2 regions of the Natranaerobius thermophilus JW/NM-WN-LF genome follow, and region 1 is predicted to be linked to the other one. Evidence: riboswitches for the same ligand, from Rfam matches in the RefSeq annotation. Region 1 holds a riboswitch; the other holds the start of a gene.
The links. A riboswitch is a leader RNA that binds a small molecule or an ion and turns the genes downstream of it on or off. The one in region 1 is predicted to bind tetrahydrofolate.

Region 1 (16,630 bases):
GTTTTGATTGCTGTAATTATCTGTCTTGTAATACATAACTCGGCAAATGCCTTAAAAGATGACAGCTTGTCCCCGCGAAAGTCCCTGATAGCTTTATAAAGGCCAATCATACCTTCTTGAATAATATCTTCTCGGTCAGCTCCTATTAAAAAGTATGACCTCGCCTTAGCTCTAACAAAATTTTTATATTTCCCAATCAAAAATTCAAGAGCCTCATGACATCCCTCGCGGGCTCTTTTAGCAACTTCTTCGTCACTATTGAGATCATACTTTTCAAAAATATCTTGGGCACTTTGACTCACATGAATCGCCTCCGCTTTAGTTTTCTACGGGAAACAAGCCCCCCTATGCATAAACATATTATACCGCATATTAAAATATACCGTCAAGCTAAAGAAGGAACTTTCACTTTTTATGTCGAAGAATATTGAGTTTCTCTTTAACTTGCTGATCGAGGAGATTATCGAGAGTATTTCGTTTACCTTCTTCTTTTTCAATGAAATTTTTACGTATTTTTTCCTTAGTCTCCCTAATGAGCTTTTTTAAATCACGAGCCGAAAGTCGGACAGCACCTTTCCCCATAATTACACGTTGTTCTTGCCAGTCGGAGGTGGCTACATCAACATTGCCTTTATCGACCAAATCATACACTAAAGCCTCAATCAAACTATCAGCCGTTTCCCCTTCCTTAGTGTATATAACCAAAATTCCATTGATTTGTTCAGTATGGCGGTTTTTTTGCTTGGCTGAGTGGGCATCGAAAACCACAACGATCTTTCCCCACAAAATCCCTTTGTACTCGGATAATTCGTCTATTAGTTCAATTCGACTAATTTCTAAATTTTCTTCGGCAGATTTTTTTAAATGGTCCCAAGCATTAATAATATTATAACCGTCTACAATTAAATAATCTGTCATTTAGATATCACTCCGATCTGGCTCATGCTTCACTAATTAGTTTTTTGGCGGTATATTTCATAAAGCACTACAGCTGTTGCTACACTTGCATTAAGGGAATTCACCCGGCCAATCATAGGAATATTGGCTATAAAATCACATTCTTTCTTTACCAATGGACTCATACCACTGGCTTCGTTTCCCACCACAAGGGCCAGGGGAATATTATAATTTTCTTCGAAAATTCCTCTATCACCATCTATATCAGTTCCCAAAATCCAGATCCATTGCTCTTTTAATTTTGAAATAGTTTGTCTTAAATTTGATACCTTTATTATAGGAACATGTTCAGCTGCACCACTGGATGCTTTCATCACGGTTGGGTTAACATCTACGCTTCTACGTTTCGGAATAATTACTCCATCCACTCCCACCGCATCAGCCGTTCTGATAATAGCGCCAAAGTTTTGAGGATCTGTCAAATGGTCTAAAATCAATAAGGTGAGTGGTTTTTGATTATTATAATCAAATCCTTTAAGAACTGTGTCTAACTGGGAGTACTTAAAGGGTTCGGTTTCTGCAACTATCCCTTGATGTTCAGTAGTAGGCACCATTTTATCCAATCGGTCTAATGGAACCTTATCTAAATTAATATTATGCTGTTGAGCCAATTTTAGCATCTCATCCTGAAAATTTTTGTTAGAATCTTTAGAAATATAGATACGAAAAACTTTCCTATTTCCTCTTATGGCTTCAACCACTGGATTTTTCCCGGGTACAAGGCTGTCAGTCCGCATTTCCTATAGCACTCCTTTTACTCTTGACATATATAAATATGTTTGCCTGTTTTCACTTTAATAGTAGCCATATTACCAAAATTGCTATCCAAAATTACTGTTAATCGTAGTATTTAAAGTTATAACAAGCCATTGACAAACTGTTTTGAAAACAGGCAAACATTTGTCTAGCACAAAAATTTCACAATCTTTACTTTAAAGGTTGAAACATTTCATCAGTATATATTACACTAGCATAATGTTCTTGATCAAAAGATTTATCATAGTCTATATCCTGAAACAGGACAGGGAATTTATTTTTAAACTCTTTTAACACAGGAATAGCAATTTGCCTAGCTTGTGGGTGGGCCGCCTTATCACATCTTAATTTAAAGAAATGTCTCCATTCCCTCATATTAAAAGTAACTACAATTTCCGTCTTAAGTGAGTTAGGTAAAATTGAACGGGCTTCCTGAGGTGTTGAACCTGTTTCAAGTAATTCAAAGTACTTTTGTTCTATTTCTTGACAGCTTGATTCCCACAACTGATACTCTTTATCTCTATGAGAATAGAAATACGGTCTTATAAGTGTGATCTCATTTCCAAACTTATCTTTTTGATAGTTGCAGTATCTTGTGGATTCTTGACTATAACTAGCTAGGCGGTGACGCACAATTTCATGGGATAAACCCCTGTCAATAATCATCATAACAGTAACCTTTTCATGTTCAATAACTGATTCGTGGCCCTGTTCTACCAAAAACTCTAATAAGCTCTGATTATAATTCCCTTTCATTTTGTCTTCGGATTTATAACAAACCCTGGCATATCTTTCGATTTTTTTCAATTTGGCTTCATCCATTTCTTTCTCTGGTATTAGAACTTGTGGATCAATAACTTTCATTATATCAACTCCTCCCCTTTAAAAGATATTTGGTGTTTTTATTTACATTCTTCATTTGACAGTTCCCTGTTAACTTCATTTATTAGCAGCTCTTCTATTCTATCTTCTCTTTCTTTTAGGTAAAGATATCCAACAAGAGCTTCAAAGCCCGTTGCCAGACGGTACTCGTAATACCTCACACCCTTAGGAGGTTGATGAACCTTGGCGTTTTTGCCTCTTCTTACTATTGCCTGTTCTTCTTTGGTTAGTTTGGGATAGATTTTATCCAACAAAACAGCTTGGGTGGGAGCAGAAACTAGTCTAACAGTATTTTCATGTAGATTGCTCACTGAATTATACGGAGTTGCAGTACTTTGTAGCCTGACATATAACTCATAAACAGCATCCCCTAAATAAGCTAAGCTTTGAGGTGAAAATTGACCCGTTTTTGTCTTTTGTTCTATAGTTTTTTCAAATGCTTTCAAGTTCGTTTCCACCTCACTCCTTCAGGAGTATCCTCTAAAATAATTCCTCGGTCACGAAGTTCATCTCTAATTGCGTCTGCTCGTTGAAAATCTTTTTGTTTGCGAGCTTGCTCTCGTTCTTGAATTTTTTGCTCTATTTCTTCCGGTAATATTTCATCTGTTTCTGGCAGGAGCCCCATAACTTGATCAAATTCTAACAACAGGTCATAAGTGTTTTTGAAAACTAGGGCATTCTCTCCTCCATTTCCAATATAGCTGTTAATTTCTTTTGCTAATGAAAATATAACAGCCAGTGCACTGGCCGTATTGAAATCATCATCCATAGCTGCTTCAAATTCTGTTCTAGCTTGTTTTAGATATTCCATAATATCTTGCTCTTTATCCGTAAGTTCTTGTTCTCGACTTTTTTCAAGATAAAACTTAAGATTATTGTAAAAGTTATCCAATCTGTCTAAGCTGCTTTTTGCCTGTTCAATTAATTCATCGGTAAAATTAAGAGGACTTCTATAGTGAGCACTCATTAAAAACAATCTTAAAACACGAGGATCATACTTTTGTCTAAAGTCACGAACAGTTAAAAAGTTCCCCATAGATTTCGACATTTTTCGGTTATCAATCTCTAAATAACCTACATGCATCCAATACTTGCAAAAGTCTTGTCCTGTAGCGGCCTCACTCTGAGCCACTTCATTTTCGTGGTGTGGGAAAACTAAGTCGGATCCCCCAGCATGGATATCCAGGGGCGTATCCAAGTATTTCATGCTCATAGCAGAACACTCTATATGCCAACCTGGCCGACCTTGACCAAAGGGGCTGTCCCAGGCCGGTTCCCCTTCCTTTTTGCTTTTCCATAAAACAAAGTCTGCAGGATTTTTCTTACGATCATCCACTGCCACTCTAGCACCAGACACCAGCTCTTCAGGGTCTTGTCTGCATAATTTTCCGTAATCGTCAAAGGCTGCTGTATCAAAGTAAACGTCTCCTCCTTGACGGTAGGCATAACCTTTATCCAGAAGATCCTGGATAATTTCAATAATTTCGGCTATATGCTCAGTAGCTTTCGGATGATGGTCTGCATCTTTAATACCTATAGCACGAGCATCATCAAAGTACTCACTAGTGTATTTCTCTGCTAACTCAGCAACAGTTATCCCGTCTTCATTAGCTCTATTAATCATTTTGTCTTCTATATCAGTAATGTTTTGAACATAAGTCACTTGATAACCTTTGTAATCTAAATATCTGCGTACCACATCGAAAATTAAAAATGCCCTGGCATTTCCGACATGAAAATAATCATATACTGTTGGACCACAAACATACATATCAACTTTTCCTTCTTGTTTGGGGACAAATTCCTCTTTCTTTTTTTTCATTGTATTAAAGAGCTTTATGCTCATTTTCATGATCACCTCTCTTGATATCTTCTATTTCAAAACGCAACTTTTCAATTTTTCTTTCCAAATATTCAATTTGTCTAGCAACAGGGTCTGGAAGCTCGTGATGATTCAGATCCACATTATTGAGTCTTTTCCCCTTTCTCACCACAATTCTTCCAGGTACTCCTACCACAGTCGAATCGTTAGGTACATGATCTAATACTACAGAACCCGCCCCAATTTTTACATTATCTTCAATGGTAATTGGTCCTAGCACCTTGGCTCCAGCTCCTATTACCACGTTATCCTTTAAAGTAGGATGTCGCTTACCTTTTTCTTTACCTGTACCTCCTAAGGTGACTCCTTGGTATAAAGTGACGTTATCACCGATTTCAGCAGTTTCGCCTATGACAATTCCCATTCCATGATCAATGAAAAAACTCTTTCCAATTTTCGCCCCTGGATGAATTTCTATACCTGTCAACAATCTATTGATCTGAGATATGAATCGCGCAATTAAATACCCTCTCTTATTATATAAAAAATGAGCCATTCTGTGTAGTAAAATAGCATGAATACCGGGATAACACAAGAGGATCTCTAATAAAGATTTGACTGCAGGGTCACGTTCAAAGACTGCCCTGATATCACTCTTGATTGTTTGAATCATAATAACACCCCTTGTCTGTTATAGTTATTTATAGAAGGGCAGGAAAGCCCCTCTTGGATCACGTAATAATAAAGTAAAGGTGGCCATCCGGGGAAAGACCAAACACCCCTAGTTAGTACGACTACTTAAAAAAGAACTGTCTTCCCCGGATACCATAAGTAGCAGTTACGGACTATAGAGAAGTTGTGCCTCGAGCACTGATGCTAGACAAGGCTTACCTCTGCTACTAAATACCATCACCTTAAGGAGGTCTTAGAATGTACTTTGTTGGGATTGATTGGGCTGATACAAAACATGATATCCTGGTCATGAGTGGCGATGGTAGAGAACTAGATAACTTCACTATTCAACATTCTAAAGATGGTTTTGAAACTCTAAAAAACAAGCTATTAAAACATGATGACGATCCTGAAAACTTCTATTGCTTAATTGAAACTAAACATGGACTTTTAACCCAATATCTTTTAGAAAATAACTTCACTGTTTATTCTGTTAACCCCAAACTAGTTGATGCTAGAAGAAAAGCTTCTGGGGCTAAAACTGACTTTATTGATGCTAAAATACTAGCTAATATGGGTAGATCAGAGCTCCATGACTTACATAAGCTAGAGCCTGATTCTGAACACATCCAAGAACTTAAAGTACTCACCAGAGATCAAGAAGCTCTTATACAAGAAAGTGCTAGGTTAACAAATAGACTGATTTCAACCCTGAAAGAATATTACCCTGTTGCTCTTGAATTGTTTTCTAAAATAACTCTACCTGTTTCTCTAGCTTTTTTAAGGAAATATCCTACTCCAAAACAGGCTCGAAAAGCTAGTAGAGATGAGATCTTTAAGTTTTTAAAAAAGCAAAAACATCCTAACCCTACGTCTAAAGCTAATGAGATCTTCACAAAGCTTCAAAAACCTAATTTAGAAGGAAACAGAGCCATTTGTTCTGCCAAGTCTAAGTTTTTATTTACTATCCTAGATCAGCTAGAGCCTTTATTAGAACATATTGATGAGTACGACAAGGAAATCGAGAAACTTTTTAAGTCCCACTCTGACAGTAAAATTTTCGACAGCATACCAGGTGCCGGTAAGCGAATTGCACCGAGGCTGCTGGCAGAGTGGGGAGACGATCGCAGCCGTTATGCTGACGCCTCGGTGGTACAGGCCCTTGCGGGAACTTCACCAGTACTCCATCAAAGTGGCAAAATGCGTATTGTAAAAAGGCGACACTCTTGTATTAAGCCTTTTCGAAACGCTTTACATCAGTTCGCTCTACAAACTACAAGGTGGATCCCCTGGGCCAAAGACTATTACTACAAAAAGCGCAAAGAAGGTAAACAGCATCATGAAGCTGTAAGGACTCTAGCTAATATTTGGGTTAGGATACTCTTTGCTATGTGGGTAAACAAAGAGCCCTACAACGAAAGCAAGTTCATAAAAGCTAGAGAAAAACACGCTGCTTAATTTAGTTTTAAAAGAGCAAAATTTCAAATTTGGATTACTGTATCCTGTGTTTCCAAAATTTTACAGAGTTTTATCCTTTACATAGAGAATCTTTTCGCAAAGTGATTCCAAAAGCTATAAGTAACAGTTTTTTATAAACTTTTGATTATCAAAAAAACCGCCTCTGATAAACTATACAGAGACGGTTTTACCGCGGTTCCACTCTGTTTACGCATAATGCGTCAACTTTGGCATGATAACGGTCTCTAACCGGCTTTTCATACTAATGGCAAAACCCACTTTCAAAAAAGCATTTGGAGGGGCAATTCGCTGGAAACAATATCCTTTCAGCCCATGGGATATCTCTCTGTAGGACCAGCTACTGATTCCTCCGCATAAAATTATCTTAGATTCAGTTCGTTTTTATGTCAATAATAATTATTATTTATGAATATAAACTATTACATACCTCTTGTCAATATTTTAACTTTGAATTTGTGAAAGAGTGCTATTCACTCTATTAATCGCTCGTTCTCGGCCCAATAAAGAAATTAGCTGATCAAGCTCAGGGCCGTGCATTTGTCCACTCACTGCAATTCTTACAGGCATAAAAAGCTGCTTACCTTTGACACCAACCTGCTTACCGGCTTTATTAACTGCTTTCTTGATAGCTTTAGGATCCTCAAAGGAGTCTAAATCATTAAATTGATTAATAACTTCTGAAAGTAATTCAGGAACGTGGTCCTTCTCTAAAAATTCTACTTCCTCACCTTTAAGGTCTACATCGTCTCCATAAAAGATTTTTAACTGTGGAGGTAATTCCGATAGCATATCAATTTTTTCCTTGACTAAATCCACAGCAGAAACGAACCATTCCCAATCGTGCTCTAACTGTTCTTGCGACACTAGGTCGGAATTAATTAAATATTCTTTAGAAAGGTTAAGCAATCTTTCTGTATCCGCCTCTTTAATATAGTGTGAGTTCATCCAATTTAATTTATCCACATCAAAGACTGCGGCACTTTTCGAAACTCTACCTATATCAAATAATCTAATTAGTTCATCTTGGGTAAAAAGTTCATCTTCTCCAGGCGGAGACCAACCTAATAAAGCTAAAAAGTTTACCATTGCTTCAGGTAGATAACCTTTTTCTCGATATTCCCCTATAAAGGTGTCACCATGACGTTTACTTAGTTTTGCTTTATCAGGACCTAAAATCAAAGATAAATGTCCAAATTCAGGAGTCTCAAAGCCCAGAGCCTCATAAATCATTACTTGTTTGGGAGTATTGGAAAGGTGATCTTCTCCCCTTAAAACATGGGTAATGTTCATTAAGTAATCATCAACTACACATGCAAAATTATATGAAGCCATGTCATCACTTTTTATTAATATAAAATCTCCGATCCCATCACTTTCAAAGTCTACTTCACCTTTTACCAGATCGTTTACACGAATAGTCTGATTTTCTGGAACTTTAAATCTAATCACTGACTTACGCCCTTCATTTTCTAATTCTGCTCGTTCCTCGGAGCTGAGATCGGCACATTTGCCGCTATATCTAGGCATTTCACCTCTAGCCCTCTGAGCTTCTCTCATCTCTTCCAGCTCTTCTTCGGTACAGTAGCAATAATAAGCCTTTCCAGCTTCTAATAATTTATTGGCATATTTGTGATAAATATCTTTTCTCTCACTCTGTCTGTAGGGACCGAAATCTCCACCTTTTTGGGGGCCTTCATCCCAATCTAATCCCAGCCAACTTAACGCTCTAAAGATTATCTGTTCGTATTCTTCAACTGATCTGTTCATATCAGTATCTTCTACTCTTAATATAAATTCTCCATCAATATGTCTAGAGTACAACCAGTTAAATAATGCGGTACGAATGTTGCCGATATGGATCTGTCCAGTAGGGCTTGGAGCAAATCGCAACCTCGCTTTATTAGTCAATTGGTATTCCCCCTCTTTTTCAATTTGGCGCTGTTTAGTTTTGAAATTGAAATTTCAGTTATCAACATTCAACTTTAATACAGCAGCCATCAATTTAAAAACTTCTATGTTAATGTGTGTTATCAATTCAAATCAGTTCTTGTAAATTATATCAAAGCTACTATTTATCTACAATAGCCATGAACAGGCTTTAATACAGTCTTTCCATTAACACCACTGCTTGTGCCATAATACCTTGACCCGAACCCACGAAGCCCAATTTTTCAAAGGTAGTGGCTTTAATTCCAATCTGACTAGGGTAAAGATCTAAAACATCACTAATAGTAATTCTCATTTCGTCAATATATGGTGCCAGTTTTGGTTTTTCTGCCATAATTGTACTATCTAAATTTATCAACTGATAGCCATAAGAAGTAATTAATTGATAAGTTTTTTTAAGTAATACTTTGCTATCTATCTGATGATAGCGAGGGTCGTCATCTGGAAAGTGTTTACCGATATCACCTAGAGCCAGTGACCCTAACATAGCATCCATAATTGCATGAATTAACACATCTGCATCGGAATGACCTTTCAAGCCAAGGTCTGATGGAATCTGAACTCCACCTAAAACTAAGTCTTCACCTTTAACCAATTTATGTACATCTACTCCATGTCCTATTCTCATATTTGCTCCTCCCGTTTTTTCAATATCTCTTCTGCCATAAACAGGTCTTCTGGAGTTGTTACTTTAATGTTTTCAAAACTTCCTTGAACTACAGACACCTGATGACCCATTTTTTCTACTAAAGAAGAATCGTCTGTAGCTGTAATGTTTTGTCGAAGCGCCCACTGATATGCATCTTTAATCAAAGTAGATTTAAAGGTTTGAGGAGTTTGAACTTCTATCAAGGTATTTCTGGGAAGAGTTTCTTTAACTTTAGGAACTTCATCTCCGTTACTTAAACTCTTGACTTTTAATGGGTACTGCAAGCTTTTAATAGTATTTTTTACAGGGACCGCGACAATAGAGGCACCTGACTCTTTAGCTTGAATCAGACTGTTTTCAATATTTTGTTGTGTAATTAAAGGCCTAGCCCCATCATGAATTATTGTATAGTCGCTTTCTTCAGAAACCCGTTTCAATCCTTCATAAACAGAGTCTTGACGTTCTTTACCCCCTGAAAGGACCTGGATATTAACAGTATTTTCAAGATCTTTATAGGGGTAGACTACATTTTCCCAACAGAATCTTTCTTCTCCCGATGCTACAACTAAAAAAATTTCCTTAACACAAGGAAGGCGGGTAAACACCCGCCATGTTCTTGCCAAAATCGGTTGACCTCTCAAATTAAGGTACTGTTTATTTATAGACTGACCCATTCTCGACCCTTGACCGCCTGCTGGTAAAATCACTGAAACATTTAAGTTTGAATTACACAAGCTTTTTCACCTCATGCATGACTTTTATCCAATTGATATTTAGGCTTTGCAAATATCATTCTTCCTGCAGCTGTTTGTAGTACACTTGTTACCATAACTTCCAATTTTTCTCCAATATGTCTCTTTCCGCCATCAACTACTATCATAGTTCCGTCATCTAAATAAGCAACACCTTGGCCGGCTTCTTTGCCATCTTTTATAACTTTGACGGCCATTTCCTCGCCTGGCAATACCACAGGTTTAACTGCATTTGCCAGTTCATTGATGTTCAAAACCGGCACCCCTTGTAATTCCGATACTTTATTTAAGTTATAGTCATTGGTGATAACTTTACCACTCATCACCTTGGCTAGTTTCACTAGTTTGCTATCAACTTCGGATTCATCCACATCGCCTTCATAAATTTCTACATCAATAGAGTCTTCCTTTTGCATCTTATTTAAAATATCTAAGCCTCTTCTCCCACGATTGCGTTTAAGTAGATCCGAAGAGTCAGCTATGTGACGCAATTCTTCTAACACAAACTCAGGTATCATCATGGTCCCCTCTAGAAAACCAGTTTTACATACATCGTAGATTCGGCCATCAATGATCACCGAAGTGTCAAGAACCTTAATAGTGGACTTGTTCTTCTGATCTTCCTTAGCAAAATATTCGTTTTTACCTGACTTAAGAAAAGTCATCAAAGTTAATAACTCTTCTTTGCGATTAAAAGTAAGGATAATTCCCAAATAACCCATGAACAAATTAACAGCCAGGGCCAGATAAATTCCAACCCAAGGAATTCTGTATATAGGAATACTAATCAAATATCCAAGTAACAAACCCAACAACAAACCAAAGGAACCCAGCAAAATGTCTCTAGTAGGTATTGGACGCATTTTTCTTTCTATCCATTTAGTTAGCTGAATTACTCGTTCCATCATCATAGGGGCAATAAAATAAAATATCAGTCCTAAAACAGCTCCACCTAATAATGTTATCCCCAGGACAGTAGATTCACCAAGGTCCATTCCGCTTACAGCGTCTAGAGTAGTCAGTCCATAGGAAAGTTGATAGCCTGCCACAAAGCCTATAATTGTCATTAATATTCTAACCGTACGACGAATCACTCAAATTTCACCTCCTTTGCCTTGTCTAGTTATTATACCCTAAAAACTAATCAGCTTTCAATATTTCGAGTAAATTCAGTTAAGTTTGTTTGAATAAGCTTTTTTAACTTGATAATTTTTTGGCGGTTAAAATGATAATACCCCTGTTAATCACTTTAATATGATTATGAAGTTGTTAATAAAGTATCATTTATAATTTCATGAGCTTGTTCTTCTTCAATATCCTTAGCAAGAACTAATTCACTAACTAATATTTGCTTGGCATTTTCAAGCATTTTCTTTTCACCTGTTGAAAGACCTTTCTCATCATCTAAAAATACCAGGTTCCTAATAACTTCAGCGACTTGGTAAATATCACCGCTCCTGATTTTTTCTAAGTTAGCCCTGTATCTTTGATTCCAGTTGTGATTTACATTAGTTTCCTCAGCTTTTAAAATAGCCAAAACTTTTTTTACACTATTTTTATCAACGATTTCTCTAAGTCCTATAGCATCAACTCTTTCTTTGGGAATCATAACTTTCATATCTCCCACAGGAATCTTCATAATATAATACATGTGTTTTTTACCTAAAACTTCCCGTTCTTCAACCCCTTCAATAACACCCGCGCCATGCATGGGATAAACCACTTTATCCCCTTTTTTAAACACATGAATCCTCCTCTCAGAACACCAGTATATAAAATATGATAACACATTGGCATTTGTAAGTCAAATTAAAATAGTATATCACACGACTTTTTTATTGTCAACAAATAATCATATAATAAGACAAGCGTAGCTAATTATGTATTAGCTACGCTTGTCTTATTTTTAACTATGATTATGAGCAAAGATTGTATTCCATTTTAATGCAATCATCTTAATGAGAAGAGAGTACAAGGGAATATTAATGGCTTGGCTAATTAATCTAGCAGGTATTGTTACTGCAAAGGGAATTCCAAATAAAGTGTTTTGAAAATATGGGGTCAAAAGTAGACTGGTCACAACTTGGCCAACACCTATTGCAAGAATTAATTTCGGAAATGTTAAATTATCTTTCTCACATTGATATAGTAATAATCCTGGTATAAAACCTGTTAAAAAAGCACTTAAAGTGAAGTGGGGCATATATGCTCCCATGGGAAACATCATAAAACCTACTACATCTCCAATTCCACCAACTATACCACCAGCTATTGGCCCAAAAAACACCCCTGTTAGAATAACCGGTAGAGCTCCTATACCTATACGAACAGCTTCTACACCGCCGAAATTAATTCTTAGTGAACCATAACGGGTAAGGATTACATTTAAGGCAATCAACAAGGCCATAAAAACCAGATCTCTTGTGGTAAACTTTTTCTTAAACACTCTTTCCCTCCTTTCTCTTTTGTGTGGCGGCTTACTGCCACACTAAGAGAAAGGGGGCTTTCTCTTAAAATGTGGCAGCGAACGCGAGATCTTATCGCAAGTCCTTTCCAGGACTTTCGTCTGGAGGCAACGTTCCATCCTCCAGCACTTAACGCAAGACCCCTACTCTGCCTTAAGTTTTATAATAACACAGAATTATTTTTGCGGCTAGTAAAAACAATTTGTGATTTTCTTAACTTTATGACATTTCGACAATCTTTTGATATATCAGGAGGAAATATTTACTAAATATAGAATTGTTTTTTGTAGTTGCAATACAGGGTTGTATTTAAAGTTAAAAGCTGATTCTGTAAAATTTGAATTTATTCACTCAATAGAAAATTTTACAGTACAACAACTAACTAAATATAACAGCACCTTTAATAATAGATAATTAAATAATGACTTAATTTAAGCCTAGGGGGGGGTTGAATGAATGTAGGAATTGTTGGCGGTGGCAATGGTGGTGAGTCTTTACTAAAACTTTTTCGTGATTTAGATGATGTTAATATCTTTTGGGTCTGTGACATTAATACAGAGGCACCTGCCATTGTTCTCGCAAAAGATATGGGTATAAGAACAATTTCGGATTTTAATGATTATATTAACACGGATTTAGATGTAGTTATTGATGTGACGGGAGTGGCTAAAGTAAATGAACAACTGAAAGAGCTAGTTCCCCATGGAGTCAGCATCATGGATCCATCAGCTGCCAATCTTTTGATCTACACTGTAGAAGATAGGGAGCAAATGAACGAAAATCTAAAGGCTCAAGCCGATCAATTGACTGATGTAGCTAACACTCTTAGTTCCAATATCCAACAAATAAAATCTTCCATGGAAGAAATTACTACAGGAGCAGAAAACTTGGCAAATTTAGGACAAGATTTAAGCAAACGAGCTAAGGATGCTGAGTCCGATGCTAACAGTATTAATGAAGTTTTAGAGTTTATACAAAAAATAGCGAATCAAACAAGAATAATTGGCTTGAACGCCGCTATAGAAGCTGCAAGGGTTGGCGAAAAAGGAAAAGGCTTTGGAGTTGTCGCCACTGAAGTGAAAAAATTAGCCGATGACAGTAGTAATTCTATCCAAGAAGTTGAAGAAACTATAACAAGGGTTGTAAATCATATCAAGGAAATGAATAGTGAAATCCAAACCAGCAGTGATGTAGCTGAAAGTCAAGCTGCTTCCACCCAGGAAATTCTTGCAAGCGTTCAAGAAATGACGGAAATATCAGAAAATCTTATTTCAACAGCACAAAATCTCTCGGAATCAAACACATAGTCTGATTTGGGATTGATTTGATCTTATTTTAGCCATTAAGCTTAACCCTCTAATCATCTGTCAATATTTTTACTTTGCCACAAATAGTAACTTACATCAATTATTGTCACACACTGACTGCATTATAATGGGCCTGTTCATTGACAAAGGTTAAACTTATTTTTATAATGTTGTTACATTACTTTTTATAGCATTAATAATGCAGAAAGTGTGGTGACATAAATTGGGCACTCAAAATAATTGTCAAGATCTTCAAAAGCAAGTCTCTCAATTACTCTTACGACATAAAAGTATTCTAGACAATATTACTAAATTCCAAGAATCTAACGCAAGAGTCAATCGAGCTGTGATTAAGTCCGTAACTAATTGCGGGTGTTTACAAGTAGATGCTGATAAACAGGTGATTCCTGAAAGTGCTACCATTGAAGATTTTCATAAACACCTGAGTACACACTTAAAAGGCGATCTCTGCGATAACTGCCATGAAGTTTTGACCAACGAAATTGGTAATCACTTATTTTATATGGCAGCATTGGCTAATACATTGAATATTAATCTCAATGATGTCATTGACAATGAAAGCGATAAAATTTCTACTCTTGGTTTTTTTAATCTTACATAAAAATATTGATTTAAAAAGCTAATAAAAATAAACCGGCCTTTATCCGGTTTATTTTTATTTACAACAGTTTAGATGTACCAACCTGAAACATTGGATGTGAAATTGAAAAGTTCAACTATCAACATTCAACTTACACATCCTAAATTTATTTTAATACCACATTCATTAAATAATTAATTTGACAAAACCACTTATAAAATAAATACTCAATAAAAATAAAAACAATAAAGGAAATAATATAAACAAGATAATAATCCCTAAAAAAATAAGATACCACCAGTACTCATTTGGCAAAGTTACCCCTTTAAAAGAAGGATAAGGTACTTCACTAATCATTAAAAGTGATAAAATCACAGCTAACATTATTACCAATATAGCACTAAACGGGGCAATGTAAAAAGAACCTAAAACCAAAATTCCTCCTGCAATTGTAATAGGTATTCCTGTAAAGTCTTCACCACTGGTTGTTTCCACATTAAACCTGGCCAAACGATAGGCACCACATATCAAAAATAAAAGAGCTGTAATTGTAAATAAAGTTGTTATCAGTGGGCTTGTCTCAGAATTATTTGCCCACATAAAATAACCAGGTACTACTCCAAAAGATACCACATCACACAGGGAATCAAGTTCTGTTCCAAAATCACCTGACACCTGAAATTTGCGAGCCACTTTTCCATCTAAACCATCAAGAACCATGGCAATTATCACAAAAGAAACAGCTGTACTATAATATTCGCCAGAAATCAATAGGATGGCGGCAAAACCCACTGTCAAATTGGCTATAGTCAATATATTTGGTAGTATTTTTTTAATATCCAAGAATTAACCTCCTCCTACAACTTATACATATCTATCTATTAAAGCTTGCTCTCTAATCCTTCGTAAACCATCCTTTATCACTCGCGCTCTAATTTCCCCTATACCTTCTACGTCATCTAATTCTTCTATTGAAGCATTTAATATTCCTCTCAAATCGCCAAATCTTTCAACCACATTTTCCACAATATTTATAGGTAAACGAGGAATTTTATTCAAAATTCTAAAACCACGGGACATGACCTTTTGATCTAAATAACTAGCTTTCTTTGGATATCCTAAAGCTTCTAATATTTTTTCAGGCTCTAATAATTCATCTGATTCGATCTCCGAAATTTTATTTGATATTTCCGCAGGCGAATAATGCCCCTCTGAATTATAATAATCCTTAATCAACAGATAACTGTCATCTTCAACATTCACAATTAGCTCATCTAGCTGCATCTTCACCAAACGTCCCTCAGTCCCCAATTCGGTAATGTATTTTTCTATTTCCTTTACTATCCTCATAACCATTTCAGATCTTTGAATCACTTTCACCACATCAGCTAAAGTCACTGATTCTTCAAATTCTAATGCCGAAAGATTAGTCAAATCTTGATCCAGTACAGATCGGTATTTATCCAGAGTTTGCACTGCTTGATTTGCCTTTGTTAAAATCACACCAATATCACTCATAGCATATTTCCAGTTATTATGGTAAATAGTAATAATATTTCTCCTTTGGGATATTGCAACTACAGTCTTTTGAGTTTGTTTAGCCACCCTTTCAGCTGTTCTATGTCGAATTCCAGTCTCACTGGAAGAAATATTGGAATCAGGGTTTAGATGAACATTGGCGTAAACGATCTTTCTTGCATCACTACTCAAAACTAAAGCCCCATCCATTTTGGCTAACTCATACATATTACTGGGAGAAAAGGTGGCATCAATTTTAAAGCCCCCTGTAATGAGCTCACGCACCTCTTCATTGTCACCTAATACAATCAATCCCCCAGTTTTTGCCCTTAAAACATTTTCAAGTCCTGCTCGAAGCCCCGTCCCGGGAGCTAGCATAGCCAGAGTATCTAAAAACTCCTTATTATCATGTAATTTTGATAAATATGTCAAGCGCAATCACCTACCCTGATAATATTTCTAAAACATCTTTCAAATAGGATACCGGATAAATCTCAATGTTTCCTTGATGATGATTTAAACGGCAAGCTTCGGGTAATATTGCTTTTTTAAAACCCATTCTTTCTGCTTCTAAAAGGCGTTTTTCTGGTTGATTACATGATCGTATTTCACCTGTTAAACCTATTTCTCCCATGACAACTAAATCTCCCGGAAACCCTTGTTCTTTAAAGCTAGAGATCAAACTTAGAGCCACAGCCAAGTCGGCTGCAGGTTCAGCTACTTTAGCACCACCAACCACATTAATAAAAATATCGTCACCTACTAAGTGCAAACCGGATTTTTTCTCTAAAACGGCAGTTATTAATGCTGCTCGGTTACTGTC
Region 2 (16,630 bases), 710 kb from region 1:
TTGGAATTTATTTCATGTAATTTAATTTCTATTAATGCTTTAAATATTCCTTCCTAATCTTGTAATATGCTTACAGTTCTATTGTTAACTCGCTAAGATGTAGCCAAAGCCACATAATTCTCTCACATTGAATGTTTTATAATACAACTATATAAGATGCCTGTCCGAAATTGAGTTGTGACCTAGATTGTCATTTTATGTCGACTTCAGTTATAATTTAAGTAGAAAACTCATGGATAGGGGAGTTAATATGAGATCTCTACGAAGTAAAATATTATTATACTTTGGATCATTTACAACTATTATTGTCTTATTATTAGTATTTGTAATTAAAAACCAAATAGCTAGCACTAATATACCACTGACAAAAGATCTGAATCAGCAGGTTGTTACAGCTAGGTCAGAACAGATAGGGGAATGGCTAGAGCAACGGATTTGTGAACTAAGAATTTTATCAGAAACAGAAACATTAATATCTAAGGATGATGATAAGAAGTGGGGAAAGAGATGTTAAGAGGTGAAGAAGGTATCCAAACTATTAAAACACCAGATGATGAAAAAAGGGTAGTGATTCATTCGCCTATTCCAAATACAGACGGCTGGTCCCTGGGAATAGATTTTTCTAAGTCTGAAATGACCAAAGATACTGATCAATTAATTTTAACAATAATAGTTTTTGGTGGGATTATTATAGCTGTTTTAATAATCATTTCTCTTGCTTTGTCTTCATCAATTGCCAATCCTATTATACATCTACAACAGTTGATGAAAAAAGCAGAGCAAGGTGATCTAGATGTGACCTTTAACTATAATAACAAAGATGAAATTGGACAATTAGGTGCTGGTTTTAATAATATGATCCAAAAAATAAAAACTCTTATTAATCTTTTAGATAAAGAGCATCACCAAAAACGCAAAAATGAGCTAAAGGTACTTCAGTCCCAGATAAAACCACATTTTCTATATAATACCTTAGATACTATCAGATGGTCTATCTTAGAAGATAATTCACAAGAAGCAGTTGAACTTTTAGAAGAGTTAGGTACATTCTATCGAATTGGTCTTAATTCAGGTGATGAATATATTACTATCGAAAAAGAATTAGATCATATAGAAAGTTACCTACGCCTACAAAAAGCTAGATATGAAGATATGCTAAATTATCAGGTGAAGTACGATGAAAATTTAACAGATAACAAGATTTTAAAACTTATTTTACAACCAATAGTAGAAAACGCTATTCTCCATGGTTTCAAAAATCAAGATTATTCTACATGTGAAATTATCCTCGAACTTATAAGAGAAAACAATGAGTTAGTAACAATTATTAAAAATAATGGGTCTAGACTATCTTTTGATGAATTAAAAAGGATAAATCATGCCTTGAAAACAAATGAAAAGCCAGGTGAAAATATAGGTTTTGGACTATATAGTACTAATATGCGAATTCAGTTAGCATATGGTACTAGCTATGGTTTAAATATAGATGTAGAAAATGGTTGGACAAAAGTTACTATTAGATTTCCTTTAGTGAAAGGAGAGGATTAATATGTGGAAAGCAGTTGTAGTTGATGATGAGCCTAAAATCCGTCGAGGGTTTGGAAGATGGATCCAAGAATATGGATATCCTTTTAAATTTGTAGGATCGGCAGCTAATAGTCAAGAAACCCTGGAACTTACAGATAATAAAGATCCTCACTTCTTCTTTTTAGATATTAGAATTGCTGAATCTAATGGGTTAGAATTGGCTAAATTAATTAAATCTAAAAACCCAAAAGCTATCTTAGTCATGGTAACAGGGTATGATTATTTTGAATATGCTCATGAAGCAATCAAGTTACAGGTATTTGATTACTTATTGAAACCTGTTCCGAAAACAGACTTCTTTAAAACATTAGAAAATATTGATAAAGCCCTACGCATTCAATATCCAGATTTAGAAATTAACAAAAATTACTATGAAAATAAAAACTATTCACTTTTAGTACAAAAGGTCATGGAACATATACATGACAATTATTACAAATCCGATTTATCTTTGGAAAAAATAGCAAAAAATTTTAATATTAATAAAAGCTACCTAAGTACACTTATGAAAGAAGAGCTGGGATATTCATTTAAAGAATACCTTACTAGAGTTCGAATAAAAAAAGCAAAGGAACTGTTAAAAGAAGATCTACCAGGAATAAAAATGTATGAAATAGTATTAAAAATTGGTTACCAAAGTCAACATTATTTCAGCCGCATTTTTAAAAAATATGAAGGGGTGTCACCTCTTGATTATAGGAACAAGTATATAAAATGATAAAGGAAGAGGTTGTCCCAAAAGTGTTTGAATCATTTAAGGGTTTATCCTCTAATTTTTTAAAGGCTTGACTCTATTATACAAGCTTAAAGAAAAGTCAAAAAACCTGAAATTTGTGCAAATACAAAAATCGTTTCTTAGCTTATAATTTGGTTGTGTTAAGAAATGTATAACAAGTTAAAAGGAGGGGGTTGTATATGTTTCAAAAGAGAAACTTATTATTAATTATGTTAACATTTGTTCTGCTGTTCACATTCTCCGTGGGATGCAATGGAGATAAGGAAGTAGGAGAGGAACCAGGAGAGGAAGAGTTGGCACTAGAAGAAGGTACATATGAGGGAAGTTCATATGGACACAATGCAGAAATTGAAGTAGAGGTTACAATTGAAGATGAAGATATCTCTGATATCGAAGTTTTATCTCATGAAGAATCTGAGATATTAACAGATCCAGTATTTGAAGAAATTATCCCAGCCATTGTGGAAAACAACAATACTAATGTAGACTCCATTTCAGGCGCAACTGTCACAAGTTTAGCACTAGTTAGTGCAGTTGAAGATGCATTAAAAGAGGCAGGTGCTGAAGAATACTTTGAAGGGGAAATGGTTGAAGTTGATAGTGCTTCTGAAATCGCTGATTCTACCTATGATGTAGTAGTAGTTGGTGGTGGAGGTGCTGGTCTAGTATCAGCAATTGAAGCAAAGTCACAAGGTGCAGATGTTGTGTTATTAGAAAAGATGCCTTATTTAGGTGGTAACACCCTAGTATCTGGAGGAGAGTTTAATGCTCCAAACACTTGGGTTCAGGAAAACCCAGATATTGATGACAGTGTAGATCAATTTGTTGAAGATACCCTTGAAGGCGGAGATTATGAAGCAGATGAAGATCTTGTGCAAACACTAGCAGAAAATGTAACTGAAGATGCGGAGTGGATGAAAGACTATGTAGGTGTAGAATTTGTCGATGACTATCTTATGCATTTTGGAGGACATGAAGTGCCCAGGGCACTTTATCCAATTGGTGGCTCCGGACTAGAACTGATTAGTAGTTTAGAGGAACGAGCTTTGGATGATGAGATTCCAATTAAATTTAATACTGAAGCAAAAGAATTACTTACGGATGAAGATGGTAGAGTTGTAGGTGTAAAAGTGGAAGATCATGAAGGAGAAATAGCAAATATTGAGGCAGAAGATGGGGTTATTATGGCAACCGGTGGATTTGGTGCAAATATTGATATGACTCAAAAGTATAATCCAGACATTGACGATAGATATAATACTACTAATGTTCCAGGAGCAACTGGTGAAGGAATTCTAATGGCAAAAGAAATAGGTGCTGACTTAGTAGATATGGAGTTTATTCAAACTTATCCCACTTGTAATACGCAAACGGGTCACTTGTCATATGTTGCAGATACTAGATTTGATGGTGCTATTTTAGTTAACCAGGAAGGCGAAAGATTTGTCGAAGAGTTAGATCGTCGTGATGTGATTTCTGAAGCTATTTTAGATCAAACTGGGTCTGTAGCTTATCTAATGTGGGACAACCATATAAAAGAAAATAGTAATATGGATAATTACATGACAGAATTTGAAAACCTGAAGGAAACTGATCAGATAATTAAAGCTGACTCTATTGAAGAGGCAGCAGAATTTTTTGAGATTGATGTTGATGAACTTAAAAATACGGTGGAACAATACAATGAATATGTAAAACAAGGTGAAGATGAAGACTTCAATCGTCGTGGTGATCTATTAGAATTAAAAGAAGGACCTTACTATATCCAAGAAGTGGCACCTGCTATTCACCATACCATGGGTGGAATTAAGATAAACGAAGAAGCTCAAGTTATTGATACAGAGGGTGAAATAATTGAAGGGCTTTATGCTGCAGGTGAAATCACTGGTGGAATTCATGGTAACAATCGCTTAGGTGGTAACGCTATAGCAGATTTAATAGTTTTTGGTAGAATTGCGGGAGATAACGTTTCTAAATAAATATTCAAGTTAAAAGACTGCACCCCGAAAGTGTGATAGGATACTTTTGGGGTGCAGTTTTTGTTGTTCTAAAAAGTAACAGTTTGATGGCAAATGCGAATATAATAGACAGGCGATCGGCCTGCCTATTATCATTGCCTTTACAAATAACCTCACTTAGTAAATTTAGAACGTAATGGAATTTGCTTTCTATTTTTGTGAGGCGGTGTCTGTCATGGATCTAATTTTTGAGGACTTTAAAATAAATAAGCTAATATAGGCATAGAGTGGTACACTAATTAACTGACTGATAGCATTACCGAGAACTGTGTACAACAGTGGCAGACCAAATAAGATGTATGAAAAATAGGGTACTAAAATAACAGTTGTAATGGCTTGTCCAATTCCTATTCCTAGTAATAAGTGTAAAAAGCTTGGTATCTCTCTCTTTCCATTAGTAAGCTTTAGGACCAAACAAGGAATAATTCCCGTTAATGCAGCCGTTAAGGTGAAATGCGGCATATAAGGGCCCATAGGTACTAATAGAAATCCTACCAAATCACTGACAATACCAACTACACCTCCAGCTAGCGGACCGAGTAAAATTCCAGCAAGAATAATGGGTAGTCCACCTAAACCAATTTTTACCCCAGCTATTCCGCCAAAAGAGATCGTAAAACCCGAAGTTACCAATCCTAAAACTACATTAACAGCTGCTAATAACCCCATGATCGCCAGGGCATGTGGGTTTTTAAAAAAGTTTTTCAAAAATAAAACCTCCTTCTCTGATTTGACGTGGTAGTTCTACCACATCAAAGGAAGGAAGTTTGTTAATCTTAACTTTCTTTCCTTATTGATGTGATAGCGAACGCGATGTCCCAACGCAGCTCTTAATAGCTTTCGTCCAAGGGCAACGTCCCATCCCTTGGCACTTAACGCGAGACACCTACTCTACCACTTTTTTCCATTATAACATATTCAAAAATACATTCAAGAGCAAATTAAAAAAATGATTTTTGTCTAAAAAGAGTCGCAAGACCTATTTACATTAATAAAAAAGTCCTAAATAATTATAAATAAGCTTAAAAAGAATTCTAGGATTATATACAAGGACTATAATTTAAAATTGTATTATAAACTTATTTAAGAAAAGGAGGGAACTGTATTTTTAAAAAAGCTAGAAAAGATTTCTGTGTCTGTAATCCCCGTGGATTTACTTTGATTGAATTGATAGCTGTAATTGCTATTATTGGGATTCTTGTTGTTTTGGTTGCGCCAAATGTGATGAGTTATATTAATGAAGCTGAAGAAATGGCTTGTGACGCGGCAAAAAAACAGGTGAGTGATGCCTTGCAAACGGCTATTGCCACAGGAGAAATTGCGGAAGATGACTTAGAGGCAGAAAATAGTAAACAAATTGCATCGAAAATTGAAAAATACATAGATGGCAATCCAGCTGACTCATGTGATGATTATGACGACTTATCAGATATGCTGGATGCTTTGTTGACAGAACCAGATAATGGTAAAGAAAATGGTAATGATAACAACGAAGAAGAAAATGGGGGAAATGATGACGATAATGATGAAAATGGGGGAGACAATGACGATGATAGTCCACCGTGGTGGCCTTCCTTCTTACCATGGCCCTTTTAATTGGTTTCAGCTTAAAAGTAGTTGGCTTATTGTTCGTAAAAGTACGATAGTTCTTATAACTTAACAGAACTGCTCATATAAAAAGGAGGGAATTAAATGATTTTTATAAAGAAATTACATAATAAAGTTTCAAGGCTGTTTAAAGACAAAAATGGTTTTACTTTAATTGAGTTAATAGCAGTCATTGGAATAATTGGAATTTTAATAGCCTTGGTGGCACCAAATGTCATGAGTTATATAGGTGAAGCCGAAAAAGAGGCCTGCCGAGCTGAAAAGCAGCAATTGGAAAACGCTATTAAAACTGCTATCTATTTAGAAGATAAAGGAGAAATTGACGAATTCGATGATTTTTCTAAATATATAGATGTAGATGATGAAGATGATTTGAGACTTCCTGACTGTGATGAAGTTGACTGGGATTTAGATGATGTCAATGATGTAGAAGTAACTTGGGAACCAGGAAATAACGATTGATAATTCAATGAACAAGATTAATATAAAAGCTCATACTTGGAGACAAATTAAAACCAGCCGGGAAGTTCACTTTAAATGCTTACTTTTCCTGGCTGGTTTTTAGTTAATATAATCAAATAATCACAGATATTTATTCAGAATCAGAATTGTATTGGGATAGCTTTCCCGGTGTTCTCAATGCCCTGGTAGAATTAAATACTGCCAAAAGTGCTACACCTACATCTGCAAAAATTGCACCCCACATGGTCGCCATTCCCAAAGCTCCCAGGGATACAAAAGCTGCTTTTACTCCCAAGGCGAAGACGATATTTTGTAATACAATTCGTCGGGTTTTTCGGGCGACATCTAAACTCAAAGGAATTTTGTCTAGATTATCATCCATTAGGACTATATCTGCAGCTTCAATGGCAGCATCCGTTCCCAGCGCACCCATGGCTATACCAACATCGGCCCTGGTGATTACGGGAGCATCGTTGATGCCATCACCCACATATAATATTTTCTCATCTCCAGTCTTATTGGCGATTAGTTCATCCATTATCTCAATTTTTTCTTCTGGTAGTAAACCTGCATAATATTTATCTATATTCAGTTGTTTGGCTACACGCTTGGCAGTTTGTTCTTCATCTCCCGAGAGCATGACTGTGTGTGAAACGCCTTTGGCTTTTAGTTTGGCTACAATCTCTGCCGCATCGGCTTTTATTTCATCATCAAGAATCAGGTAACCAACGTATTTGTCGTCTACAGCCACATGAACGATAGTTTCACCATTGTCTTTTTCATCTGTTAAGTCCATGTTGATACTTTCCTTTGTCAGCAATTTTTCGCTGCCGGCTAAAATCACACTACCATCTGACAATGTTGTTTTTACACCGAAACCTTTGTCTTCTCGCTGTTTTAAAACTTTAGCTTTGAGTTCTTCCCTAGAAAAGTTAAACTTATGCTTTGCTTCGTGTAATATGGATCTGGCGATGGGATGATTTGAGTAAATTTCTGCTGTAGAGGCATAGTTCAATAATTCTTGGTCTGAAAATCCGTTTTTGGGATTAATTTTGACAACTTGAAAAGTCCCCTCAGTTAGTGTACCTGTTTTGTCAAAGACTACTGTATCGGCATCAATCAAGGCATCTAGAAAGTTGGCACCTTTTACTAATATTCCTCCTCTCGATGCTCCTCCTATACCTCCAAAATAGCCGAGAGGTATGGATAGTACCAAAGCACAGGGACAAGATATCACCAGAAGTATCAATGCCCGGTATATCCACTCACTAAATTCTGCTCCCGGAATCAATAGCGGTGGTATAGTGGCCAACACTGCAGCTCCTCCTACAACTACAGGCGTATACCAAGCCGCAAAGGTAGTGATGAACTTTTCTGTAGGAGCTTTTCGTTCGGCTGCTTTTTCTACCAAATCAAAAATCTTGGCGACAGATGAGTTATTAAATTCTTTAGTGACTTGTACCCTAAGCAAGTTATTTTCATTGATAGTTCCAGCCATTACTTGTTCACCGGGGCCTACACTTTCTGGAACGGATTCACCTGTTAGGGCACTGGCATTAATGTATGACTCACCAGATAAAACTTTTCCATCTAAGGGGATGCGTTCTCCTGGATAGATTTCAATTACATCGCCAGGTGTCACCTGTTCCGGAGAGACCTGTTCGGTACCCTTTTCAGTTATAAGGTTGGCAAACTCAGGCCTTAGATCTAATAGGGAAGAAATCGAGCGGCGTGATTTATTAACGGCCAGGTCTTGGAATAGCTCACCTACTGCATAAAACAACATAACGGCTACCGCTTCTGGTAATTCTTGAATCAAAATAGCACCAAGGGTAGCAATGGTCATAAGGAACTTTTCGTTAAATATATCTCTGCGAACTAAATTTTTAACAGCAGAAATAACAACGTGACCGCCGACCAGGAAATAGGCGATTAAAAATACAGAATAGTCTGCTATCGCCCATGGAGTGTTTTGCAGCTCTTCCCTAAAGATAAATCCAAATATTAGTAATCCTAGTGATATGATTATCTTTAAATATTCTTGTTTTAAATTGGAACTGTGATCATCTTCATAGTTATTATGGGGTTGTTCCTTGTTATTTTCCTTGGGAATTAGTTTCACTCCAGGTTCAATATCATCGACTATTTTTTGAGCTTCCTCGTATAATTCGGGGTCCAATTCGACAGTATTATTGTTAAGATTAATATTTATCTCTTGATTCGGATTTGGATTTAAGTTATTTAATTTCCGTTCTATTTTAGCTGCACAGCTGGGACAGTCCAGTCCTCGCAAATAATATTTCATGATTTCCCCTCCCTTGACAGAAACACAACAAGTTTAAGAAAGTAAAACAAGTACAAGCGTATCTGCAGTTATTGAATCCGAATCCTGTAATGTCGGTTATTGATGCTTGATGTGTTCTAGTGTTTTTTCAAAGAGTTGCTCTACATGGTGATCATCCAATTGATAATAAACATTCTTGCCTTCTCGCCTTTGTTTAACTAATCGGGCGCTTTTTAATAATCTCAATTGATGAGAAACTGCCGATACTTTCATATCCAGGGTGACTGCGATATCACATACACACAGTTCTTTATGAGCCAGGGCATGTAAAATTTTTACCCGGGTAGGATCTGCCAGTATTTTAAAGGTTTCAGCCATTTTATCAATATCCTGTTCATTCAACATATGTTTTTGAACATGCTCCACTGCTTCACTATCAAAACAGAACTCTTGACATGTATCTTTTTTGGTCACTGATAACCCTCCAATTATTTTTGATGTTAACATTTGCACAACTGTTCAACTGTTATATTGAATTCTAACATAAAGTCCTGTAAAAGGGGAAGGGGTTGTCTAGAAAAAATTGGGGAAGTTATAGTTTTTAATTTAAATTTTAAACCCCACTCCTTTTGATTTCGGGCTCAAAATGGAGTGGGGTTTATTTCAATTAATTAACTTCACACACAGGTGGTCTTACAAATTGCTTTTGATAATTAATTTGATTCTATACTTAAACCTTAGCTTCTAATGACTGTTCACCTTTGTGATGACTGCCTTTTAAATCCTCCCTATCGTAAGATGGGTCTACTTTTGCTTTCTTTAGTCGTGTAGAGTTTAGGACTACATTGATAGAGCTTGCTGCCATGGCAGCAGCCCCGATAATTGGGTGAATTAGTCCCAAGAAAGCTGCTGGGATGGCTATGGCATTGTAAAACCAGGCCCAGAAATAGTTTTCTACGATTTTTTTGAAGGTAGCTTTGGATAATTTAATGCCAGATACCACTGCACTTAAGTCACCTCGAATAACGGTTATATCAGCTGCTTCGATGGCTATATCCGTTCCGGTTCCGATGGCTATACCGATATTTGCCTGTTTTAGAGCCGGAGCATCGTTGATACCATCTCCCACCATGGCTACATTTCCGTATTCATCTTGAAGCTTTTTGATTTCATCAACCTTACCGTCGGGAAGTACCTCGGCAAGTACACTGCTGATCCCGACTTTTTTGGCTATGGCATTGGCTGTTCTTTCGTTATCTCCTGTAATCATGGCGGTTTTCATTCCTAGTTGTTCGATTTCTTCAATAGCTTGAATAGAGTCTTCTTTCAAGGTATCGGCAACGGCTACAATGCCCGCCATTTTACCATCTATGGCTACTAGCATGGCTGTTTTAGCTTCATCTTCTAATCTTTCTAGCTCACTGTTGAGATGCTGGTGTTCAATATCTTTTTCCGCCATCAGCTTTCGACTGCCAACTAGCACTTCTTTATTGTTAATCTCTCCTCGTACCCCTTTACCGGTAATTGCCGAAAAGTTTTCTACCTGCTGGAATGTGATGTTTTCTTCTTTAGCTGTTTCCACAATGGCTTCACCTAGAGGATGTTCCGAGGAAGCTTCCAGACTTCCTGCATACAAGAGAATATCTTCTCTGCTAAAACCATTGTAGTTTATGACATCAGTAACCTCAGGTTTTCCCTTGGTAATAGTGCCTGTTTTATCGAAGGCAATTATATTGATATCTTTCATAGTTTGGATTGCTTCACCTTTTCTGATCAGGACACCTTTTTCGGCACCTAGTCCGCTACCTACCATCAAGGCTGTAGGTGTTGCAAGCCCCAGGGCACAGGGACAAGAAATTACCAGTACTGCTATAGTTGCCAGTAGGGCCAGGGACAACTGTGGTAAATCTATAGTGGACCAGGGAAAATCAAAATATTCTACTACTGATACATGAAAATCGGGAAAGACCATCCATGATATAAAGGCAGCTATAGCAATTAATATAACTCCGGGTACAAAATAACCTGTAACTCTATCGGCAAATTCTTGAATGGGTACCTTGGAACCCTGGGCCTCTTCAACCATTTTGATAACCTGGGATAAAAATGTATCTTTACCTATTTTTGTGGCTTCAACATGCAATATCCCCTGTTTGTTAATAGTTGCACCGATAACTTCATCTTCAACAGTTTTGTTTACCGGGATGGATTCCCCTGTGGCCATTGATTCATCTATGCTGCTTTCACCCTGTACAACTACACCGTCTGTAGGAATCTTTTCTCCAGGGCGTATCACCATCACATCTCCAACCTGCACTTCCTCCATGGGGACTTCCTTTTCTTCTCCATCTCTAATGACGCGGGCTGTTTTAGCTTCCATTTCCAATAACTTTTTGATGGCCTGGGATGCTCTACCCTTGGCTTTGATTTCTAAGAATTTACCGATCATGTGAAAGGCCATGATAGTTGTAGCCATTTCAATAAATGAAGTAATGGGTAGACCCAGTATGATCCCTAAAAAGTTTAAAATAAAAGGTACGGCAGAACCCATTGTTACTAATGTGTCCATATTGGGACTGCCATTTTTTAAGGCGCGCCATGTGGCTTGATGTGTTTTCCTTCCAAAGATAAAGATTACCGGAAAACCTAATACAGATATAATGGGAATATAATAGGGAATAGGTGTTACAAACATGTGAACCATCATGATGATCATTACTACACTGGCAAATCCAACAGACCACCACATTCTTTCGGCAGCTTCTTTAATTTTTTCCTCTTCCGGATCGATTTCTTGTTCTAGTTCTTCATCAACAATATCATAACCGGTATCTCTGATAGTTTGTTTTAAGCTGTTTAGGCTGGTTTTTGTAGGGTTATAAGTTATTGTAGCTTTTTCTGTTGCGATATTGACATTGGCATGGACACCATCTAGTTTATTTAAATTCTTTTCCACTCTCTGGGAACATGCGGAACATGTCATACCGGATATTTTAAGTTCTACATTTTTTTTATTTTTCTCATCTTGTTCTTCCGACTTAGCATCATAACCCGAATCTTGTACAATTTTAATTAAATCATCTTCGCTGATTTGGGTGGGATCGTATTCGATGTAAGCTTTTTCAACGGCAAAATTAACTTGGGCACTGTTTGTTCCCTGGGTTTTATTCAGCTGTTTTTCAATTCGCTGTGCACAATTGGCACAGGTCATACCAGTTAATTTTAAAGTTGTATTATTCATTATTTCACCCCTTCCTGCTATTTTACGAGATGAGCAGATAAACGGACAGACGAATTGGCAGACATGCGGTCATAGCTATACAGTTATAACTCAGACTACCGCTTCTCGCTTGGTCTTTCTATTTACTTACCATTTATATCATCCACCCCCTATGGGGTGGGGTCAAATAATACAATAACACATATTTATCTTTAAGTCAAAAGAGGGTGTAATGTAATGTAATTGTTCTGTGATATTGTCACCCCTAGAATGTTCTGTGAAAATGTCACTATGACTAAAAAGGTGACATATCAAATGACCCAAGAAGAAATTAAAAAACTAAATATTATCAATCAAACAATTGATGGCTACTTAACCATTAGAGATGCAGCACGAGCTTTGAACCTCAGTGATCGACAAATTAAACGACTGAAGAAAGGAGTGCAACTAGAAGGACCCAGTTTTGTCATACATAAAAGCCGAGGTAAAAAGCCTGATCATTCTGTTCCTGAAAGTACTGAAAAACATATCATTTCTCTAAAGTTAGAAAAATACCCAAATGCAAATTTCACTCATTTTACAGAACTTTTAAACGAGCGAGAAAAAATCTCTATCAGTAGGCCAGTTGTTCATAGAATTCTTAGTAAAGCTGGAATTTCTAGTCCTAAAAAACATAAAAAGAGTAAGAGTCACCACAGACGCAAACGCAAGGACAGAATGGGACTTTTAGTACAAATAGACGCCTCACCTTATGACTGGTTTGACACTGGCTTTGATTGTGATTTACACGCTGCTATCGATGATGCCACAGGAGCTTTGCTAGGATTATTTTTTGTTGAAAATGAATGTCTTGAGGGATACTTTCAGATTATGCATCAGTTAATTTCAAACTATGGTATTCCTGCAAGTCTTTATAGCGATAAGCACACTATTTTTAGATCACCTAAATCGGACAAGCTTTCGATTGATGAACAGCTCGCAGGTAAACAAGTTAAGCCTACTCAATTTGGTGCAGCTATGGAAGAGTTAGGAGTCACTATTATACCTGCTAACTCTCCACAAGCAAAAGGACGAGTTGAAAGGCTTTTTGATACTTTACAAAGCAGACTGCCCACACTTTTTAAGCTACACAATATAACTACCATGGAGAAAGCTAATGAATTTTTACAAAAAGATTTCTTGCCTGATTTTAATAAAAGATTTGCCCTAAAGCCCGAAAATGAGCTATCGGCTTTTACCTGTTTAAATCAAGATATTAATCTTGATCATATACTTTGTTCTAAATTCAAAAGAACTGTGGACAACAGTGCCACTTTCTCTTTTGAAGGAAGTTACTATCAAATTTTAGATAAAAATAGTCAACTGGTTCCTAAATCTAAAGTTACTGTCCTATCTAATCCTAAATTTGGAGTTAAAGTAAAATATAAAGATATGGTGTTTGAAACTCAAATTGTGGACAAGCCTTCAACTACTAAAATGACCAAAAAAGTTAAAACAACGCAATCACCTAAAAATAGAATAGTCCCAGATGAAAATCACCCTTGGAGAAAACAAAGTGAAAGAACAAATCTTAACTACGACCTGACTGATCAAGAACTTTTAGATACTATACTAAATACCAGGGACCGAGTTTAAAACTCGGTCTACCTTCCTGGGGGGTGACATTTTCTCTGAACAAATTTATGCGTTTTTAGGTGACATTTTCAAAGAACATTGACAAAGAGGGTGTAATGTAATTGTTTTGCAGTTATTTTTTTAGTTTCACTCTAAGAGTTTGATTTGTCACCCCAAGAATGTTCTGGGGAAAATGTCACTATATTTAACGCTCTAGCTTAAAGGTTTCGGATAAGGTGCTTCCTCTAAAAACATTGACAGTATAATTATTGTCAATATCTATGTCGGGATAATCATTTCTCCAAGTGCCTTTAGAATAGTATTCTGACTGTTGTATTCTCACATATTGCCCTATTCCTATTGGATCACTTTTGTGTCGTTGTAATTTTGCTATAAGATTTTGTGTATTATCCATAAAATCTTTGGCTACAAATTCAGCTATAGTTTCAAAGGTTTTTTTATCTATAATCTCAATTCCGGGGATTTGTACTTCTTCCAGGTAAACCTCAATGTTATTATCTATTTCTACAGAAACTTCATTATTATATTCAACATTAATGTTCATATCAGTGTTTTGAACACTATACTCTATTAACCCTTCTTCTTCTTCAACAAAAATGTTTGAGGAAAAGGAGGGAATGGCTTTTTCATTTAGCATGGTTGTTAATAACTTAGTTTCCTCGGAATTCAAAGTTGTAGCCTTATTTCCATTTTCGGTCAAAACCATTGCCCCGGATATATAAGGTATTTCATCACCTTCTTCTTTTAGATCAACTTTAGGGAGATATCCATCTCTACCTTTTGTTAAAACTGCTGTCCATAATTCATGTAGGGTAACTTCAGGTATTAGTCCGTCATCAGCTCCAAATTCTAGCATGTCACTTAGAAAAACCGCTATTCTACCGTCTTCGACAGGGTTTTGGTATAATAGATTTTTTGCTTTTCCAGGATGATAAGCAACTAAAGATGTTGCATCAATTTCTGGAATTTGCCTTATATCTTTAACTGTATTAGGAAAGTTTTCTTTTGTGATATTTTCTCCAAATAACATTATATTTACCTTTCCTAAAGCCATTAATCTATTTCTATGTTGTTGCCAGTTATCTAAAGCATTTCCTATTGTTCGACCCTGAACTGTCTTAACACGGACAGGCTCTTTAGCTTCTTCGGCAAATAGCGGATTTGAAGTGGTTAATAGAAGGGGATTGTAGTCATCATTATCATTTTCTGGATTAGAATCAAAGGACATAGCTAAAATTATCGAAAGTTCGTCTAAAATTTTTTCGTTAACGAAATCACAAGCTGTTAAACTACTAAAAATAAAGATTATTATAAGAATTATTATACTTTTATTTATATTAACTCTCATCTATCTGACACCTCTCAATTTACATGTTATGATAAGCAAAATGGGAATTAAAATTACTAGTCCTCCTCCATATAAAGTGAAGTTAGCTGCAAACTCTTCAGTCTCAGGAACATTTTGAGGTACTAGTGCCACAAATAATACAATGGGCCAAGCCACTAGTGACCAAATGTCATGATAATCTTTATTTGTTATGTGAGCCAGAGAAAAAGTAGCTACAAAATACTGAATGGAAGAAACTAGAATTACCTTGCCTAACCATAAGTGAATAAACAAAGTATCTATGCGTTCTATAACAGCTATATCAATAATTTTTAAATATTCTATAAATGGCCAATAAGTCAGGTTTAATTGCTCTAGTCCCATCATCATTAGAGAGACTATAAAGATTGAAGTATAAATAAGTCCGGTAATAATTATTGCTATATTGGTTAGTTTAGCATCATCTTCTTTCTTATTTAGATAAGGATAAAATACTAATATAATTTCTATACCTAGAAAAGCAAGAAGAGGTTCCTGTATAGCTTTAACTGGTTCTACAATCCCTCCTTCAAAGACTGGTAATAAATTTATATGTTTATCTAATGAAACGGGGATTAAAAAAAGTATGAATAGGGGTAGTGTATAAAAAAGAACTAATTCACTGAGTCGAGATAAAGTTGATAGACCATTTCTTGCTATATATATAATTACAGAGAGAATTATAATAAAATGAAATACCATTGGATATTGTATATCCAGATACACATATGCAATGTTCATAAAAAACCTAAGAACCAACCCGGACAATGTTAAGGCATATAAACTATATATAACGATCAGAATGGTACCCCAAAACTTACCAAGTATTATTATGCTGGATTGAGCTAGAGTTTTATCTGGAAAAAGGCGAGAAAAGTAAAGGCAAATATTTGCATATATAATAACTATCAAGGTTGACAACAAAATAGAAAACCATCCGTCTCTACCGGCTTCAGTAGCAATCCCCCTGGGTAATGTTGTTATTCCTATACCAATTGTCATGCCAAGAATTATAGTAATCCATTGGAATTGACTTATATCTTTTTTTTCGTGTTTTTTCAATCCTCTTCTTCAACTCCTTTTTGACGTCTGATATTTTTATTTGCAACTGCTTTGGGGCGTTTTCTAACCCACCTGAATGGCATTCTATAAACCGTGTCACGTTGTTCAGAAAGTTTGAAAGGAGCAATTGGCTGTAAAAAGGGTACTCCAAAACTGCTTATGTTACAAAGATGTGTAGCTATTAAAAACCAGGCTATCATAAATCCAAAACCTCCTAGTATTCCTGTCATAAACAAAATTGGAAACCTAAGTAATCTCAGAGCAGAAGCCATTGAATAATTAGGTATAACAAAACTAGATATCATACTAAAAGCAGTAAATATTACTAATACTGGACTCATAAGTTCAGCGTTAACTGCAGCATCTCCGATGACCAAGGCCCCTACTATACCCACTGTTTGACCAATTGGCCCAGGTAACCTTAAACTTGCTTCACGCAAAAACTCTACAATTACTTCTATTAACAAAACTTCCAACAGTGGTGGGAAAGGCACAGCTTCTCTAGCTTCTGCAATTGAAAATATAATATCTACAGGTATCATTTCATAATGAAATTTTGTCATAAGAACATAAATAGATGGTAGGCAAGTAGCAATAAAAAAGCTAGCAAATCTTAAAGTCCTTTGTACAAAGGAGAAAATATAGCGAGTAT

Region 2: linked by a shared signal. The riboswitch ahead of NTHER_RS12485 (folate family ECF transporter S component) and the one ahead of NTHER_RS00915 (folate family ECF transporter S component) in region 1 are both predicted to bind tetrahydrofolate.

The regions. Positions count from the first base shown of each region.
Region 1 is NC_010718.1:183,148-199,777, reverse strand. It holds gene sigH (RNA polymerase sporulation sigma factor SigH) at 1-302, opposite strand, end outside; gene NTHER_RS00975 (NYN domain-containing protein) at 406-918, opposite strand; gene rlmB (23S rRNA (guanosine(2251)-2'-O)-methyltransferase RlmB) at 951-1,694, opposite strand; gene thyX (FAD-dependent thymidylate synthase) at 1,885-2,577, opposite strand; gene NTHER_RS00960 (Mini-ribonuclease 3) at 2,616-3,041, opposite strand; gene cysS (cysteine--tRNA ligase) at 3,038-4,435, opposite strand; gene cysE (serine O-acetyltransferase) at 4,422-5,090, opposite strand; gene NTHER_RS00945 (IS110 family RNA-guided transposase) at 5,348-6,547, shown strand; gene gltX (glutamate--tRNA ligase) at 7,010-8,476, opposite strand; gene ispF (2-C-methyl-D-erythritol 2,4-cyclodiphosphate synthase) at 8,667-9,143, opposite strand; gene ispD (2-C-methyl-D-erythritol 4-phosphate cytidylyltransferase) at 9,140-9,898, opposite strand; gene NTHER_RS00925 (PIN/TRAM domain-containing protein) at 9,910-11,010, opposite strand; gene NTHER_RS00920 (CarD family transcriptional regulator) at 11,175-11,660, opposite strand; gene NTHER_RS00915 (folate family ECF transporter S component) at 11,823-12,362, opposite strand; THF riboswitch at 12,436-12,534, opposite strand; gene NTHER_RS00905 (methyl-accepting chemotaxis protein) at 12,834-13,688, shown strand; gene NTHER_RS00900 (nucleoside triphosphate pyrophosphohydrolase family protein) at 13,912-14,310, shown strand; gene pssA (CDP-diacylglycerol--serine O-phosphatidyltransferase) at 14,476-15,132, opposite strand; gene disA (DNA integrity scanning diadenylate cyclase DisA) at 15,154-16,245, opposite strand; gene radA (DNA repair protein RadA) at 16,250-16,630, opposite strand, start outside.
Region 2 is NC_010718.1:2,639,966-2,656,595, reverse strand. It holds gene NTHER_RS12505 (hypothetical protein) at 251-514, shown strand; gene NTHER_RS12500 (sensor histidine kinase) at 496-1,548, shown strand; gene NTHER_RS12495 (response regulator transcription factor) at 1,550-2,305, shown strand; gene NTHER_RS12490 (flavocytochrome c) at 2,503-4,302, shown strand; gene NTHER_RS12485 (folate family ECF transporter S component) at 4,492-5,049, opposite strand; THF riboswitch at 5,142-5,237, opposite strand; gene NTHER_RS15405 (type II secretion system protein) at 5,500-5,937, shown strand; gene NTHER_RS15400 (prepilin-type N-terminal cleavage/methylation domain-containing protein) at 6,034-6,411, shown strand; gene NTHER_RS12470 (heavy metal translocating P-type ATPase) at 6,542-8,716, opposite strand; gene NTHER_RS12465 (ArsR/SmtB family transcription factor) at 8,813-9,169, opposite strand; gene NTHER_RS12460 (heavy metal translocating P-type ATPase) at 9,426-11,936, opposite strand; gene NTHER_RS12455 (ISNCY family transposase) at 12,186-13,550, shown strand; gene NTHER_RS12450 (Ger(x)C family spore germination protein) at 13,735-14,898, opposite strand; gene NTHER_RS12445 (GerAB/ArcD/ProY family transporter) at 14,899-15,978, opposite strand; gene NTHER_RS12440 (spore germination protein) at 15,975-16,630, opposite strand, start outside.